One region of the Ramlibacter sp. GCM10027632 genome, then DNA from elsewhere that is predicted to be linked to it. Evidence: predicted binding sites of a transcription regulator. Region 1 holds the regulator's gene; the other holds the start of a gene.
What was found. The regulator NrdR, encoded in region 1, represses ribonucleotide reductase genes. The targets are predictions, from matches to a motif close to CACNANATNTNGTG.
Positions count from the first base shown of each region.

Region 2: the regulator NrdR is predicted to act here: its motif matches at 4,493-4,506, upstream of ACFQZY_RS13355 (ribonucleoside-diphosphate reductase subunit alpha).

Region 1 covers NZ_JBHTGW010000001.1:306,521-314,181, forward strand. The annotation lists gene ACFQZY_RS01355 (lytic transglycosylase domain-containing protein) at 8-808, shown strand; ZMP/ZTP riboswitch at 834-958, shown strand; gene glyA (serine hydroxymethyltransferase) at 1,017-2,261, shown strand; gene nrdR (transcriptional regulator NrdR) at 2,277-2,726, shown strand; gene ACFQZY_RS01370 (GspH/FimT family pseudopilin) at 2,814-3,407, shown strand; gene pilV (type IV pilus modification protein PilV) at 3,404-3,895, shown strand; gene ACFQZY_RS01380 (PilW family protein) at 3,919-4,944, shown strand; gene ACFQZY_RS01385 (PilX N-terminal domain-containing pilus assembly protein) at 4,934-5,494, shown strand; gene ACFQZY_RS01390 (pilus assembly protein) at 5,553-7,661, shown strand, end outside.
Region 2 covers NZ_JBHTGW010000008.1:110,956-118,616, reverse strand. The annotation lists gene ACFQZY_RS13380 (inner membrane protein YpjD) at 1-411, shown strand, start outside; gene ACFQZY_RS13375 (PP0621 family protein) at 408-680, shown strand; gene ACFQZY_RS13370 (sensor histidine kinase) at 684-2,369, shown strand; gene ACFQZY_RS13365 (sigma-54-dependent transcriptional regulator) at 2,369-3,820, shown strand; gene ampD (1,6-anhydro-N-acetylmuramyl-L-alanine amidase AmpD) at 3,817-4,395, shown strand; gene ACFQZY_RS13355 (ribonucleoside-diphosphate reductase subunit alpha) at 4,677-7,595, shown strand.

The DNA of each region.
Region 1 (7,661 bases):
AAGTGCTATGACAGCGTTCGAGAACATCGTCCAGGGCTTGCGAGTCTTCGCATCCGACGTCGCCCAGGGCTTTTTCGAAATCACCCACAACAGCTTCGCCCTCGTCGGCCTGGCCGTCGTGTTCGCCACCGTCACCCTCACCGTCCGCCCCGACCTGCGCGAAAGCGGCGAGGCGCGCCTGATGGGCTGGCTCCAGGCCCGCCAGGCGGATGCGCTGGGCATCGAGGCCGACCTGGCCGCGATCGACCGCGCCACCGCCACCGATCCGGCCGACCTGCCCAAGCAGCAGGCCGCCGTGGCGCATTGGCTCAGCCGCAAGTACCGCGTCGCGCCGGAGCCGATCAGCGCGCTGGTCGCCGAGGCCTACCAGGTCGGCGCCAAGGTCAAGCTCGACCCGACGCTGATCCTGGCCGTGATGGCCGTGGAATCCGGCTTCAACCCGTTCGCCCAGAGCCCGGTGGGCGCCCAGGGGCTGATGCAGGTGATGACCAAGGTCCACAGCGACAAGTACAGCCTGTTCGGCGGCAAGCTCGCCGCCTTCGACCCGGTGTCCAACCTGCGCGTGGGCGTGAAGGTGCTGCAGGAGTGCATCCAGCGCGCCGGCTCGCTCGAGGCGGGCCTGCGCTACTACGTGGGCGCCGCCAACGTCGAGGACGACAACGGCTACGCCGACAAGGTGCTGGCCGAGCACCAGCGCCTCAAGCAGGTCGCGGCCGGCCAGAACGTGCCGCACTCCGCCCCCACCGGCCTGCGCGCCAACAAGCCCGAGACCGGGCCGGCGCGCGTCGCCGCCCTCGCCCTGTCCTGAAGCCCCCCGGGCCTCGGATACACTTACGCCCGTACGCGACTGGCGATAGGCGCGTCCGCCTCGAGCAGGCGGCACGCGCCGACGTGGGACACCACGGGGGAGCGTACCGCCGGCCGTGCCGGTGATCCGCCGTTCGCCTGGGCAGCCCTTGTTCGACGCTTGTTCGACATCAGGGACCACCGTCTGAAAAGACCGAAGGACTGCCGCCGTGTACCACCGCAATACCCTCATCGAGCAAACCGATCCTGAACTGTTCGCCGCGATCCAGGCCGAAAACCGTCGGCAGGAAGAGCACATCGAGCTGATCGCCAGCGAGAACTACGCCTCCCCCGCCGTCATGGCGGCCCAGGGCACCCAGCTGACCAACAAGTACGCCGAGGGCTACCCCGGCAAGCGCTACTACGGCGGCTGCGAGTACGTGGACATCGCCGAGCAACTGGCGATCGACCGCGTCAAGCAGCTGTTCGGCGCCGATGCCGCCAACGTGCAGCCGCACTGCGGCGCCTCCGCCAACGAGGCCGTGTTCCTGGCCTTCCTCAAGCCCGGCGACACCATCATGGGCATGAGCCTGGCCGAAGGCGGCCACCTGACCCACGGCATGCCCCTGAACATGTCGGGCAAGTGGTTCAACGTCGTCTCCTACGGCCTGAACGAGAAGGAAGAGATCGACTACGACGCGATGGAAGCCAAGGCCCGCGAGCACAAGCCCAAGCTGATCGTGGCCGGCGCCTCCGCCTACGCCCTGCGCATCGATTTCGAGCGCTTCGCCAAGATCGCCAAGGAAGTCGGCGCCATCTTCATGGTGGACATGGCCCACTACGCCGGCCTGATCGCCGCGGGCGTGTACCCCAACCCGGTGCCCTTCGCCGACGTGGTGACCTCCACCACCCACAAGAGCCTGCGCGGCCCCCGCGGCGGCATCATCCTGATGAAGGCCGAGCACGAGAAGGCGATCAACTCCGCCATCTTCCCCGGCCTGCAGGGCGGCCCGCTGATGCATGTGATCGCCGCCAAGGCGGTGGCCTTCAAGGAAGCCCTGACGCCCGAATTCAAGGCCTACCAGCAGCAGGTCGTGAAGAACGCCCAGGTCGTCGCCGAGACCCTGACCCAGCGTGGCCTGCGCATCATCAGCGGCCGCACCGAGAGCCACGTGATGCTGGTCGACCTGCGCGCCAAGGGCATCACCGGCAAGGAAGCCGAGGCCGTGCTGGGCGACGCCCACATGACCATCAACAAGAACGCCATCCCGAACGACCCCGAGAAGCCGTTCGTGACCAGCGGCGTGCGCATCGGCACCCCGGCCATGACCACCCGTGGCTTCAAGGAAGAAGAAGCCCGCATCACGGCTAACCTGATCGCCGACGTGCTGGACAACCCGCGCGATCCGGCCAACATCGCCGCGGTGCGCGAGAAGGTCAACGCCCTGACCCGCCGCTTCCCGGTCTACGGCTAAAGCGGCAGCGGCACGATGAAATGCCCCTTCTGCGGCAACGCCGACACCCAGGTGGTGGAAACGCGTGTCGCCGAAGACGGCGACATCGTGCGCCGGCGCCGCCAGTGCGCCCATTGCGAGAAGCGCTTCACCACCTACGAGCGGCCTGACGTCTCGTTCCCGGCCGTCGTCAAGAAGGACGGCCGGCGCATCGAGTACCAGCGGGCCAAGCTGCTCGACTCCCTCAACCTCGCCCTGCGCAAGCGGCCGGTGAGCACCGAGCAGGTCGACTCCGCGATCGAGCGCATCGAGGAAAAGCTCCTGAACCTCGGCGTGCGCGAGATCCCCTCCTCGCGCATCGGCGAGCTGGTGATGCGAGAACTCAAGAAGCTGGACAAGGTGGCGTACGTGCGCTTCGCCAGCGTCTACCGCAGCTTCGAGGACATCGACGAGTTCAAGACCCTCGTCGACGAAGTCCGCAGATAAGCCCGCGACGGGCCCGGCCGCCCGGCCGTCGCCTGCATTCGTCGGCACACCCTGTGAGCCCGGAAGGGCGCCTCGCATAGTCGCGGCATGTCCACGACTGCGACCGCCCGAGCCCCACGCGCCGGCGCCCTGCGCTCCACGCGCGGCGTGACGCTCGTCGAGTCCCTCGTCGCCATCGCGATCCTGGCCGTCCTCGGCGCCCTCGCCGCCCCCTCCTTCCGCACCCAGCTCGCCGCGGCGCGCCTGTCGTCCGCCACCAGCGAGCTCACGGGCAGCCTGATGCAGGCGCGCGCGCTGGCCGTGCGCCTGGGCCGGCGTGTCACCGTATGCCGCAGCCAGGACCAGTCCACCTGCGACACCGATGCCAAGCGCCACTGGGGCAGCGGCTGGATCACCTTCATCGACGCCGACGGCAACGGCTCGCGCAGCGGCACCGAGACCCTCACCTACCAGGTCTCCCCGCTCGATGCCGACCTGCGTGTGCGGGGCAACGGCACCCTGACCGATCGCGTCACCTTCGTCCCCTCCGGCGGGGCGCGCGCCAACGGCACGCTGAGGGTGTGCAGCGCGGACCCGGGCCTGGGCAACGATGCACGGGCCCGCCAGCTCGTGATGCAGCAGACCGGCCGCGTCGTCGTCGAGCGCGTCGCCGGCATCCAGGGGACCTGTCCGGGGCCATGAGGCACCTGCCCGTACGCCCCTCCCGCCCCCGGACCCGGGCGCACCGCGGCGCCAGCCTCATCGAGGTGCTCGTCGCGGTGCTGGTCCTGAGCATCGGCATGCTGGGCCTGGCCGCGCTCCAGGCGCGCAGCCTCCAGGGCAACGTGAGCAGCTTGCAGCGCACCCAGGGCGTGGTGATGGCTCAGCACCTGCTCGACATCCTGCGCGCCGACCGGGCCTCCGCCGCCACGGGTGCCTACGACCTCGGCGCCAGCCTCGAGAAGCCGGCCTGCGTGAGCAGCGACATCGCGGGCACCACCTTCGCCGCCGACAGCCTGCGAGCCTGGCTCGACGCCCTCAAGGCCCACCTGGGCCAGTCCGGCGACACCACCACGTGCGCGCTCGTGCGCTGCGAGGCCAGCGCCGTCTGCGCCGTCGATGTCCTCTGGGACGACCGCCTCGGCGGCGGCCTGGGCGCCCAGAAACTCTCGGTCAGCTCCCGCCTGTGACACCCTCCACTCCCCCTCGCCGCGTGCGCGGCTTCAGCCTCGTGGAAATGCTGGTCAGCCTGGTGCTGGGCCTGGTCGTGCTCCTCGGGGTCATCGGCCTGTACCTCGCCAGCCGCGACATGTTCCGCACCCACGAGGGCCTGGCGCGCCTGCAGGAAGGCGGCCGCTTCGCGCTGGACCGCCTGATGCGCGAGGCGCGCCAGGCGGGCCAGGTGCCTTGCGGCACCCGGCTGGACGCCAACACCCTGCGCACCGTGAACAGCCCCGCCATGGACTGGTGGGCCGACACCGACGCCGGCCTGGTACGCGCGTGGAGCGGCTCGCAGGCCAGCACCGGCATCGCCGACTGGGGCACCGGACCGGGCCAGCGCCTGAAGGGCACCGGCGCACTGCTGCTGATGCGCCCCAGCGACGACCCAGGCCTGGTGCAGCGCGCCACCGGCCACGCCATCGCCGCCCGGCGATTCACGCTCACCGACGTGGGCGACCTGCGCACGAACGACATCATCCTGGCCTGCGACGGCCGGCGCAGCGCGCTGTTCCAGGCCAGCGCCGTCAACACCCAGGGCGCCACGCTGGAGCACAAGGCCACCGGCCGGAACTGCACAGACCGCCTCGGCGCGGTCGGCACCGGCTGCCTGAACCCGGTCGACGCCGAGTTCGAGCCCGCGAGCGGGATCGTGCTGGCCCGCTGGGACCCATCGTTCTGGTTCGTGGGCATGAACGACCAGGGCACCCGCTCCCTGTACCGCATGGCCCTCAACGCAGGAGGCGGCAGCAGCGCCGTGGCAGGCAGCCAGGAGATCGCGCGCGGCGTGGAAGACCTGCAGGTGGAGGCCCTCACGCGGGACGACCAACTGGATGGCGAACTCGCCACCGCCTGGTCGCCGCCGGCGAGCTTCGCCGCCGGCTGGAGCCAGGACAGCCAGCGCGTCGTCTCGCTGCGCATCACGCTCACCCTGCGCAGCGAGGACGCGGTCGGCGCCGGCGGCAAGCCGCTGGAGCGCACGCTGGTCTCCGTCGCCACCTTGCGAAACCGTGACCGCTGACGCCATGCGCAGGCCCGCGGGGCACCCTCGTCGCCGCCAGTCCCGCGGCCTGGCCCTGGTCGTCGGCCTGGTGATCCTGGTCGTCGTGATGGTGCTGGGGCTGGCCGCACTGCGCCTGGGGGCGATGGAGGAGCGCATGGCCGGCTACGCGCAGGACCGCAGCCTCGCCTTCCAGGCCGCCGAGGCGGCGCTGCGCGAGGCCGAGGCGCTGGTCGATGCCATCCAGCCCATGCCAACAGCCGGCGCGGCCTCCGCCTGCACCGATGTCTCCCAGCCCCCCGCCTCCGTGCGTGCCTGCACGATCCCCGCGCCGCAGGACACCCCGCGCTGGACCGACACCGCCTTCACCGGCTGGCGCGACGCCACCACAGTCGGCAGCGGCACCCTCGCCGTCACGCCCCAGTACTTCGCGGAGTACCTCGGCAATGAATTCCCCTGCGGCGACAGCCCGGACGCCCCCCGGAACTGCCGCCGCTACCGAATCACCGCACGTGCCGGCGGCAACGGGCGCGCCGCCGTGATGCTGCAGTCGGTCTACGCCATCGACTGAGAAGCCGGGAACGAATCCGTCACGCCCGCCCATCCCGCGCCCACCCGGAGCCTCGAACATGTCACCATGCCCCCGGACCCCCACCGCCCTGGCCGCCCGCCACGGCGTCATGGCCCTCCTGCTCGCAGCCTGGTGCAGCGCCTGGCCCGCGCGGGCCGACTTCACCATCCCCGGGGTGCCGCTGGCCAGCCGCCCCGCGGTCAAGCCCCTGGTGATGCTGGTCGCGGCCAAGGACCACCGGCTGTTCTACGAGGCGTACAACGACGCCAGCGACATCGACGGTGACGGCGTCCCGGACACCCGCTTCAAGCCCGCCATCACCTACCTGGGCCTGTTCGACAGCAACACCTGCTACAGCCACAACGGGCGGGCGGACAACGCCGGCCTGTTCACGCCAGCGGCCTCGGCCGGAAGCCTAGGCACCTGCACCGGACAGTGGTCCGGCAACTGGCTGAACTACGTCACCACCAGCCGGATCGACGCCTTGCGCGTGGTCCTCTACGGGGGCATGCGCGAGGTCGACGAAGCGAAAAGCACCATCTTGCGCCGCGCCTACATCCCGCAGGACGCCCACTCCTGGGCCAAGGAGTACACGAGCAAGGCGGTGGACGGCTACGCCATCGAGGAGTACACGCCCCTGAAGGCGCCGATGGATGGCAGGCGCCACTTCTTCGGCAACCTCACGCCGAACGCTGCAGTCAATTGCGAAAGGCTCCAGACCTGCAGCGACCTGCCGCCCTGGCTCTCGGTGGTCACGAACTCGACCCGCCGGGTCTGGGACTGGGCCTCGAGCGAGCGGCCCGTTCTGAGCAACAGCAACCACGCAGGCACCCGCAGCGACCTGACCGTGCGGGTGCAGGCCTGCACCGCGGCCTTCCATGGCAGTGACCGGTGCCGCTCCTACCCCGCGGGCTACAAGCCCGCCGGCCTGCTGCACGAGTTCGGCGAGACCGGGTTGATGGACTTCGGCCTGATCACCGGCAGCTACGACAACAGCATGGCGGGGGGGCGCCTGCGCAAGGCCGTCGGGCCCTTCGCCTCGGAGGTCAAGCCGGAAGACGGCACCTTCACCGCATCGGCCACGCTGGTGCGAACCTTCAACGCACTGCGCATCCGGGACTTCAACAACGGCTACACGAGCAGCCGCTACCGCACCTGGAAGACCGACTACCCCCCCAAGCCCGATGACTACCCGGACTGGGGCAATCCGGTGGGCGAAATGATGTACGAGGCCCTGCGCTACTTCGCCGGCGCGGGCGCGGCGACACCCGCCTTCTCGGCCCCCACCGGCGCGGACACCGCGGTGGGGCTGCCCCTGCCCGCCTGGGACGATCCCTATGGCGCCTCCGGCAGCGCCAAGGCCGCGAGCTGCTCGCGCGCCAGCCTGCTGGTGATCTCGGACACCAACCTCTCGTACGACTCCGACCAGGTCCCGGGCGCGGACCCGGCCTTCTCGGCGGGCGCCGGCAGCCAGGCCCTGGCGGGCCTGGACACCAGCCGCGAACTCGACGCGATCACCGCGGCCGAGGCGGACGTCAAGGGCCTGCACTTCATCGGCCAGTCGGGGAACAGGTTCGACGCGGCGTCGACCGCCAAGCCGGTGGAGTCCCTGGCGAGCGTCCGCGGGCTCGTCCCCGAGGAGCCGACCAAGCAGGGCAGCTATACCGCCGCCGCGGTCGCCCGCTTCGGCAAGCGCACCGACCTGCGGGCCGACCTCGCCGGCCGCCAGTCCGTCGACACCTTCGTCGTGGCCCTGGCGTCGCCCCTGCCGCGGATCACGGTGCCCATGGGCGACGGCAAGTCGATCACGCTCGTGCCTTTCGGCAAGTCCATCAGCGGCGGTGGGGTCTCCGAGGCCAAGGGCAACTACCAGCCCACCGCGCAGATCGTCGACTTCTATGTCGACAGCCTGGCCAACACAGGGCCCGGGGACGCCAATGCCTCCGTCAACGGAGGCCGCTACTTCGCACGATTCCTCATCAACTTCGAGGATGCCGAACAGGGAGCCGACCACGACATGGACTTCGTCGTGGAGTACACCGTCCAGGTCACTGCGGAAGGCACCCTGCAGGTCCAGCTTCGGCCCACCCGCACGCAGTTCACCGGCGTGCGCCTGCGCATCGGGTACGTGATTTCGGGGACCGAGGCCGACGGCGTCTACCTCGAG
Region 2 (7,661 bases), on a different contig from region 1:
ATCGCGTCCTACGGCCTGTTCGCCGCCGCGGTCGTCCACGCCTGGCTGATGATGCGCGCCGAGCGCGCCATCCGCCACGCCGACGACGCCCACGCCGGCCTGCCCCTGCTCACGCTCGAGCGCCTGACCTTCCGCTTCGCCACCGGCGGCTTCGTGCTGCTGTCCGCCACGCTGCTGGCCGGCCTGGTGTTCGGCGAGGTCGGCGGCGGCACCCGCTGGCGCTGGGACCACAAGACCGTGTTCTCGGTGCTGGCCTGGTGCGCCTTCGCCGGCCTGCTGCTCGGGCGCGCGCGCTTCGGCTGGCGCGGCCGCAAGGCGGTGCGGGGGCTGTACGTGGGCTCGCTGCTGCTGCTGCTCGCCTACGTTGGCTCGCGCTTCGTGCTCGAGGTCGTCCTGGGCCGCGCCGCATGAAGTACCTCGTGCTGTTCGCCGTGCTGGCGGTGATCTACCTGGTGTGGAAGCACCAGCGCCAGACCGGCGCCCGTCCCGGCGCCGGCGCCGGCGCGCCGGGCCGCAACCAGGCGCCCCGCAGCGGCCAGCCCCAGGCCATGGTGCGCTGCGCCGCCTGCGCGGTGCACCTGCCGCAGGCCGACGCGGTGGCCGATGCCCAGGGCCGCCTCTTCTGCAGCCCGGAGCACCGCGAGGAGTACCGGGCGACCCCCACCGACACCCGCCGCTGACCCATGACAGGTCCCGTCTCCGTCGCGTCCTGGGCCCAGCCGCCCGCGTCGCCGGCGGAAGACTCCGCGCCGCTGCGCCTGTGGCGCTCCTTCGCCAGCGCCCGCGTGATCATCGGCGCCGGCCTGCTCGCGCTGCTGGCCGCGCTGCGGGTCGCCACGCCGGGGGCACCCGGTGACCGCGCACTGCTCCTGGCCTGCGTCGCCTACACCGCGGCGGCGGTGGCCGTGCGCCTGCTCACGCGCCCCCCGGGGCCCCGCCTCGACGTCACCTGGGTCGCCATCCTGGCCCTGGACCTGGGCGGCGCCTCCGCCCTGCAGCTGCTGCAGGCAGGCGGCCTGAACTTCACCCCGCTGCTGGCGGTGCCGGTGCTGATGGCCGCGGTCCTGGGCAGCAGGGCCATGGCCATCGGCACCGCCGGGGCGGCCAGCCTGCTGATGCTGGCCGAGGCCTGGCTGCGCGCGACGCAGGTGCCCGGCGACAGCGCGCTGCGGCTGCTGCAGGCGGCCGGCACGGGCGCGGGCTACCTGGCCCTGGCGCTGCTGGCGCACCACCTGGCCGCGCGGCTGGCCCGCGAGGAGGACCGCGCCCGCCGCAGCCAGGAGGCCGCGCGCACCCAGGCGCTGGTCAACGCGCTGGTGATCGAGACGCTGGCCGACGGCATCCTCGTCGTCGACGCCGACGGCCGCGTGCGCGCGGCCAACCCCACCGCCTGCCTGCTGCTCGGGGCGAACGCGGCGCACCCGCAGTTCCGCCTCGAGGGCGAGCCGGGCTGGCAGGCCCTGTGCGACCTGGCGGCGCAGACGCTGGCCACCCGCACCCCGCAGGTGCGCGAGGTCACGCTGGGCCGCGCCGGGCAGCAGCGGCGCGTCTCGGTACGCACCCGGGCAGCCGGCGATGGCGGGGACGGCAACCTGTGCGTCATGTTCCTGGAGGACCTGCGCGAGATGGAGGCACGCCTGCGCACCGAGAAGCTGGCGGCGATGGGCCGGATGTCGGCAGCCGTGGCGCACGAGATCCGCAACCCGCTGGCCGCGATCACCCAGGCCAACGCGCTGCTCGAGGAAGACCTGGGCGAGCCGGCCCACCGCAAGCTCAGCGCGCTGGTGGGGCAGAACGCACGGCGCCTGGAGCGCATCGTCGAGGAGATCCTCAATGTCTCGCGGGTGCAGCAGCAGGACACCGCGCCCTCACCGCCGCTGGCGCTGGACGCCAGCGTGGCGACCGTGTGCCAGGACTGGTCGCGCCAGGCCGGCCTGCCCGGCCGCCCCGCGATGGCGCTGCGCGCGCCGCTGGCGCGCGTGCCCTTCGAGCCGGAGCACCTGCGCCGCGTGCTGGTGAACCTCCTGGACAACGCCAGCCGCTACGCCAGCGACCGGGCCGACGCGATCCAGGTCACCACCCAGCCCGGCGCCGACCGCGCGGTGCTGGTGGTCTGGAGCGACGGCGCGCCGCTGGAGCCCGCGGTGCAGCGTCACCTGTTCGAGCCGTTCTTTTCGTCCGAGAGCCGCTCCAGCGGCCTGGGCCTGTACATCTGCCGCGAGCTGTGCGAGCGCCATGGCGCGCAGATCGGCTACCGGCGCGCGCCCTCGCCGCAGGACAACGGGCGCGAGGGCAACGCCTTCATCGTGAGTTTCCGCCCGCCGCCGGCGGATGTCGCCGGACCCTCGCCTGCCACAATACCCGTCTGATGCAGCAGCCTGCCTCCCACGCCGCGGCCCAGGTCCTCGTCGTCGACGACGAGCCGGACCTGCGCACGCTCTACGAGCTGACCCTGCTGCGTGAAGGCTACAGCGTCGACGCCGCCGCCACGCTGGAGGAGGCCCGCGCGATGCTCGCGGCCCGGCGCTTCGACGTGGTCATCTCCGACATGCGCCTGCCCGACGGCCTGGGCCTGTCGCTGCTGCAGGAGATCTCGCGCCAGCAGCGTCCCGAACGCTGCATCGTGATGACGGCCTACGGGTCGGCCGAGAACGCGGTCGAGGCCCTCAAGGCCGGCGCCTTCGACTACCTCACCAAGCCGGTGGACCTGCGCCAGTTCCGCGCCGTGGTGGCCTCGGCCGTCCACGAGGGCGACGCCGGCATGCGGGCCGGCGCTCCTCGGGCCAGCGCCGCCGCGCTGCCGCGCGGCGAATCCGCGCTCGAGCGCCTGGCCGGCGACTCCCCGGCGATGCGCTCGGTCAAGGACCGGGTGGCCAAGGTCGCCCGCAGCATGGCGCCGGTGCTGGTGCGCGGCGAGTCGGGCACCGGCAAGGAGCTGGTGGCGCGCGCCATCCACGCCTGCAGCCACCGCGCCGCCGGCCCCTTCGTGGCGGTGAACTGCGGCGCCATTCCCGAGTCGCTGCTGGAGGCCGAGTTCTTCGGCGCGCGCAAGGGCTCCTACACCGGCTCCACCCACGACCGGCCCGGCTTCTTCCAGGCCGCCCATGGCGGCACCCTGTTCCTCGACGAGATCGGCGACCTGCCCCTGGCGATGCAGTCGCGGCTGCTGCGCGCGATCCAGGAACGCCGGGTGCGCCCGATCGGCTCCACCCAGGAGGAGGCGGTCGATGCCCGCATCCTCAGCGCCACGCACAAGGACCTCGCCGCCGAGGTCCAGGCCGGTCGCTTCCGCCAGGACCTGTACTACCGCCTCAACGTCATCGAGATCCTGGTGCCGCCGCTGCGCGAGCGGCGCGAGGACCTGCCGGCCCTGTGCGCCGCGCTGCTCGCGCGCATCGCCCAGGACGCCGGCACGCCAGTGCCGCCGCTGACGCCCGGGCTGCTGGCGCAACTGCAGTCGCTGCCGCTCACGGGCAACGTGCGCGAGCTGGAGAACATGCTGCACCGGGCCGTGGCCCTGAGCGATGGACTGGACCTGTCGCTCGAAGCCGAGCCCGCGGTGAGCGCGCCGGCGCCCCTGCCCGCCGCGGCCGCCGCCGGTGCGCAGGCCGTCCCCGCCGCCGGCCTGCCCTCCGACCTGCAGGCCTGGCTTGACGAGCGCGAGCGCGAGATCCTGGTGCGGGCCCTGCGCGAGAGCGGCTTCAACCGCACCGCCGCGGCGCAACGCCTGGGCCTGAGCCTGCGCCAGATCCGCTACCGCATCGCGCGCCTGGGCATCGCCACGCCCGGCCCCGACGACGCGGCGGACGACCGCGCATGAGGGAAGCCCCCGCCGCGCCCCTGTTCCAGGGTGGCTGGTACCGCTTCGCGCGCCGGCTGGATTCGCCCAACTTCGGCGCGCGCCCCGCCGGCGCCTGCATCGACCTGCTGGTGATCCACTCCATCAGCCTGCCGCCCGGGCAGTACGGTGGCGACGAGGTGCAGCGCCTGTTCACGAACACCCTGGACTGGGACGCCCACCCCTACTTCCAGGGGATCCGCGGGCTGCAGGTCTCCGCGCATTTCTATATCCGACGCGACGGCGCGCTGTGGCAGTTCGTCAGCTGCGACGCGCGGGCCTGGCATGCCGGCGCCTCGCAGTGGCGCGGGCGCGGCAACTGCAACGACGACTCGATCGGCATCGAGCTCGAGGGCCTGGAGGGCGACCCCTTCGAGCCCGCGCAGTACGAGGCCCTCGCCAGCCTGGCCTCGGCCTTGCAGCAGCATTACCCGGTGCGCCACATCGCCGGGCACGAGCACATCGCGCCCGGCCGCAAGCGCGACCCGGGCCCCGGCTTCGACTGGGCGCGGCTGGCCCGCAGCCTGGGCGGGGCCGGCGACTCCCTGCCCTCCTGAACTCAGCGTGTTCCCGGGCCAGGGAATCCGATGACACACCCTAGGTTCTAGGCCGCCGCCGCGAGGTCGCGCGCGAAATTCTCGTCAATGGCAAGAACACTACATGTGGTGCCTTGCGATACACTCAGGCCCTAGATATAGTGCCTGCGTTGTTGACACGGAATCGCCGAATTCCGACCACAAAAGGTGAGCGGGCACTACCGCGCAACCCCCGGCGAATCCCAGCGCGTGCGCTTTGCGCCCATCCAAAACACACGAGAAGACACACCACACGAGGTCCCATGCAAACTGCCCTGAGCACCCCCTCCGCACAAGCCTTCACCGGCGCCGCTGCCTCGTCGGGCGCCGCGTCCCAAGCCGGCGCCGCCGGCCAGGGCCTGGCCAACTACCAGATCATCCGACGCAACGGCGCGGTCGTGCCCTTCGCGCCGGACAAGATCGCGATCGCGCTGATGAAGGCCTTCCTGGCGGTGCACGGCACCCAGGGCGCCGCCTCTGCCAGCGTGCGTGAGACCGTCGACGGCCTGACCCAGGCCGTGGTGCGCGCCCTGCTGCGCTCGCGCCCGGGCGGCGGCACCTTCCACATCGAGGACGTGCAGGACCAGGTCGAACTCGGCCTGATGCGCGGCGGCCACCACGAGATCGCCCGCGCCTACGTGCTGTATCGCGAGCGCCGCGCCCAGGAGCGCGCCGCCAAGCAGCCCGAGGCCGCCAAGCCGGCCGAGCCCCAGCTGCATGTCACCGACGGCGGCCAGCGCATCCCCCTGGATGTCGCCCAGCTCAAGGCCCTGATCGAGAGCGCCTGCGCCAACCTGGGCGCCGACGTGAAGGCCGAGCCCATCGTCGCCGAGACGCTGCGCAACCTGTACGACGGCGTGCCGATGGACGAGGTCTACAAGGCCTCCATCCTGGCCGCCCGCACCAAGATCGAGAAGGACCCGGACTACACCTACGCCACCGCGCGCCTGCTGCTGCACACGATCTTCAAGGAGGTCCTGGGCCGCGACGTCACCCCCGCCGAGGCCGCCGCCAGCTACGCCGACTACTTCCCCACCTTCATCAAGAAGGGCGTGGACAGCGAGCTGCTCAATCCCGAGCTGCTGCAGTACGACCTGGCCCGCCTGGGCGCCGCCCTGAAGGCCGAGCGTGACCAGCAGTTCGACTACCTGGGCCTGCAGACCCTGTACGACCGCTACTTCCTGCACGTGCGCAAGACCCGCATCGAGCTGCCGCAGGCCTTCTTCATGCGCGTCGCCATGGGCCTGGCCCTCAACGAAATCGACCGCGAAGCCCGCGCCATCGAGTTCTACGAAGTCCTCTCCAGCTTCGACTTCATGTCGTCCACGCCGACGCTGTTCAACAGCGGCACGCTGCGCTCGCAGCTGTCCTCCTGCTACCTGACCACGGTGCCGGACGACCTGGACGGCATCTACGAGTCCATCAAGGAAAACGCCCTGCTGTCCAAGTTCGCCGGCGGCCTGGGCAACGACTGGACCCGCGTGCGCGCCCTGGGCTCCCACATCAAGGGCACCAACGGCGAGTCGCAGGGCGTGGTCCCCTTCCTGAAGGTCGTCAACGACACCGCCGTGGCGGTGAACCAGGGCGGCAAGCGCAAGGGTGCGGTCTGCACTTACCTGGAGACCTGGCACCTGGACATCGAGGAATTCCTCGAGCTGCGCAAGAACACGGGTGACGACCGCCGCCGCACCCACGACATGAACACGGCCAACTGGATCCCCGACCTGTTCATGCGCCGCGTCATGGAAAAGGGCGAGTGGACCCTGTTCTCCCCCTCCACCTGCCCGGACCTGCACGACCTGTACGGCGCCGAGTTCGAGAAGGCCTACGTCGCCTACGAAGAGAAGGCCCGCCGCGGCGAGATCAAGCCGAGCAAGACCGTCCAGGCCGCCGACCTGTGGCGCAAGATGCTCACCATGCTGTTCGAGACCGGCCACCCCTGGATCACGTTCAAGGACGCCTGCAACGTGCGCTCGCCGCAGCAGCACGTGGGCGTGGTGCACTCGTCCAACCTGTGCACCGAGATCACCCTGAACACCAGCGACACCGAGACCGCCGTCTGCAACCTGGGCTCGATCAACCTGCGCCAGCACCTCAAGGACGGCGCCATCGACCACGACAAGCTCAAGCGCACGGTCTCCGTGGCCATGCGCATGCTCGATAACGTGATCGACATCAACTACTACGCCGTCAAGAAGGCGCGTGACTCCAACCTGCGCCACCGCCCGGTGGGCATGGGCATCATGGCCTTCCAGGACGCGCTGTACGAGCTGCGTATCCCCTACGCCTCGCAGGAGGCGGTGGACTTCGCCGACAAGTCGATGGAAGCCGTCTGCTACTACGCCTACTGGGCCTCCACCGAGCTGGCCAAGGAGCGTGGCCGCTACTCCAGCTACCGCGGCTCGCTGTGGGACAAGGGCATCCTGCCGCCCGACACCGTCGACCTGCTGGCGCAGGCCCGCGGCGGCTACGTGGAAGTGGACCGCTCCAGCACCCTGGACTGGGACGCGCTGCGCAAGAAGATCGCGGCCGACGGCATGCGCAACTCCAACTGCGTGGCCATCGCGCCGACGGCGACCATCTCCAACATCATCGGCGTCGACGCCTCGATCGAGCCGTGCTTCGGCAACCTGTCGGTCAAGTCCAACCTGTCCGGCGAGTTCACCGTCATCAACCACTACCTGGTGCGTGACCTCAAGCGCCTGGGCCTGTGGGACGACGTGATGGTCATGGACCTGAAGCACTTCGACGGCTCGCTGCGCCCGATCGACCGCGTGCCGCAGGAGATCAAGGCCCTGTATGCCACCGCCTTCGAGGTGGAGCCGCAGTGGCTGGTGGAAGCCGCCGCCCGCCGCCAGAAGTGGATCGACCAGGCCCAATCCCTGAACATCTACATGGCCGGCGTCTCGGGCAAGAAGCTCGACGACACCTACAAGCTGGCATGGACCCGCGGCCTGAAGACCACCTACTACCTGCGCACCATCAGCGCCACGCACACCGAGAAGTCCACCGTGACCTCGGGCCGCCTGAACGCCGTGTCCTCGGGCGCGCCGTCGCAGGGCCAGGGCATGAGCGCCCTCGAGGCCGCCGCCGCCGCGGCCCGCGCGCAGATGGATGCCGTCCCCGCCACCGACGTGAAGTTCTGTGGCGTCGACGATCCCACGTGCGAAGCCTGCCAGTGACGCAGTGATGGAACGCGAAGGCGCGCTGTCGGTCTTCTCCGACAGTGCGTCGACGCAAACGAGCAA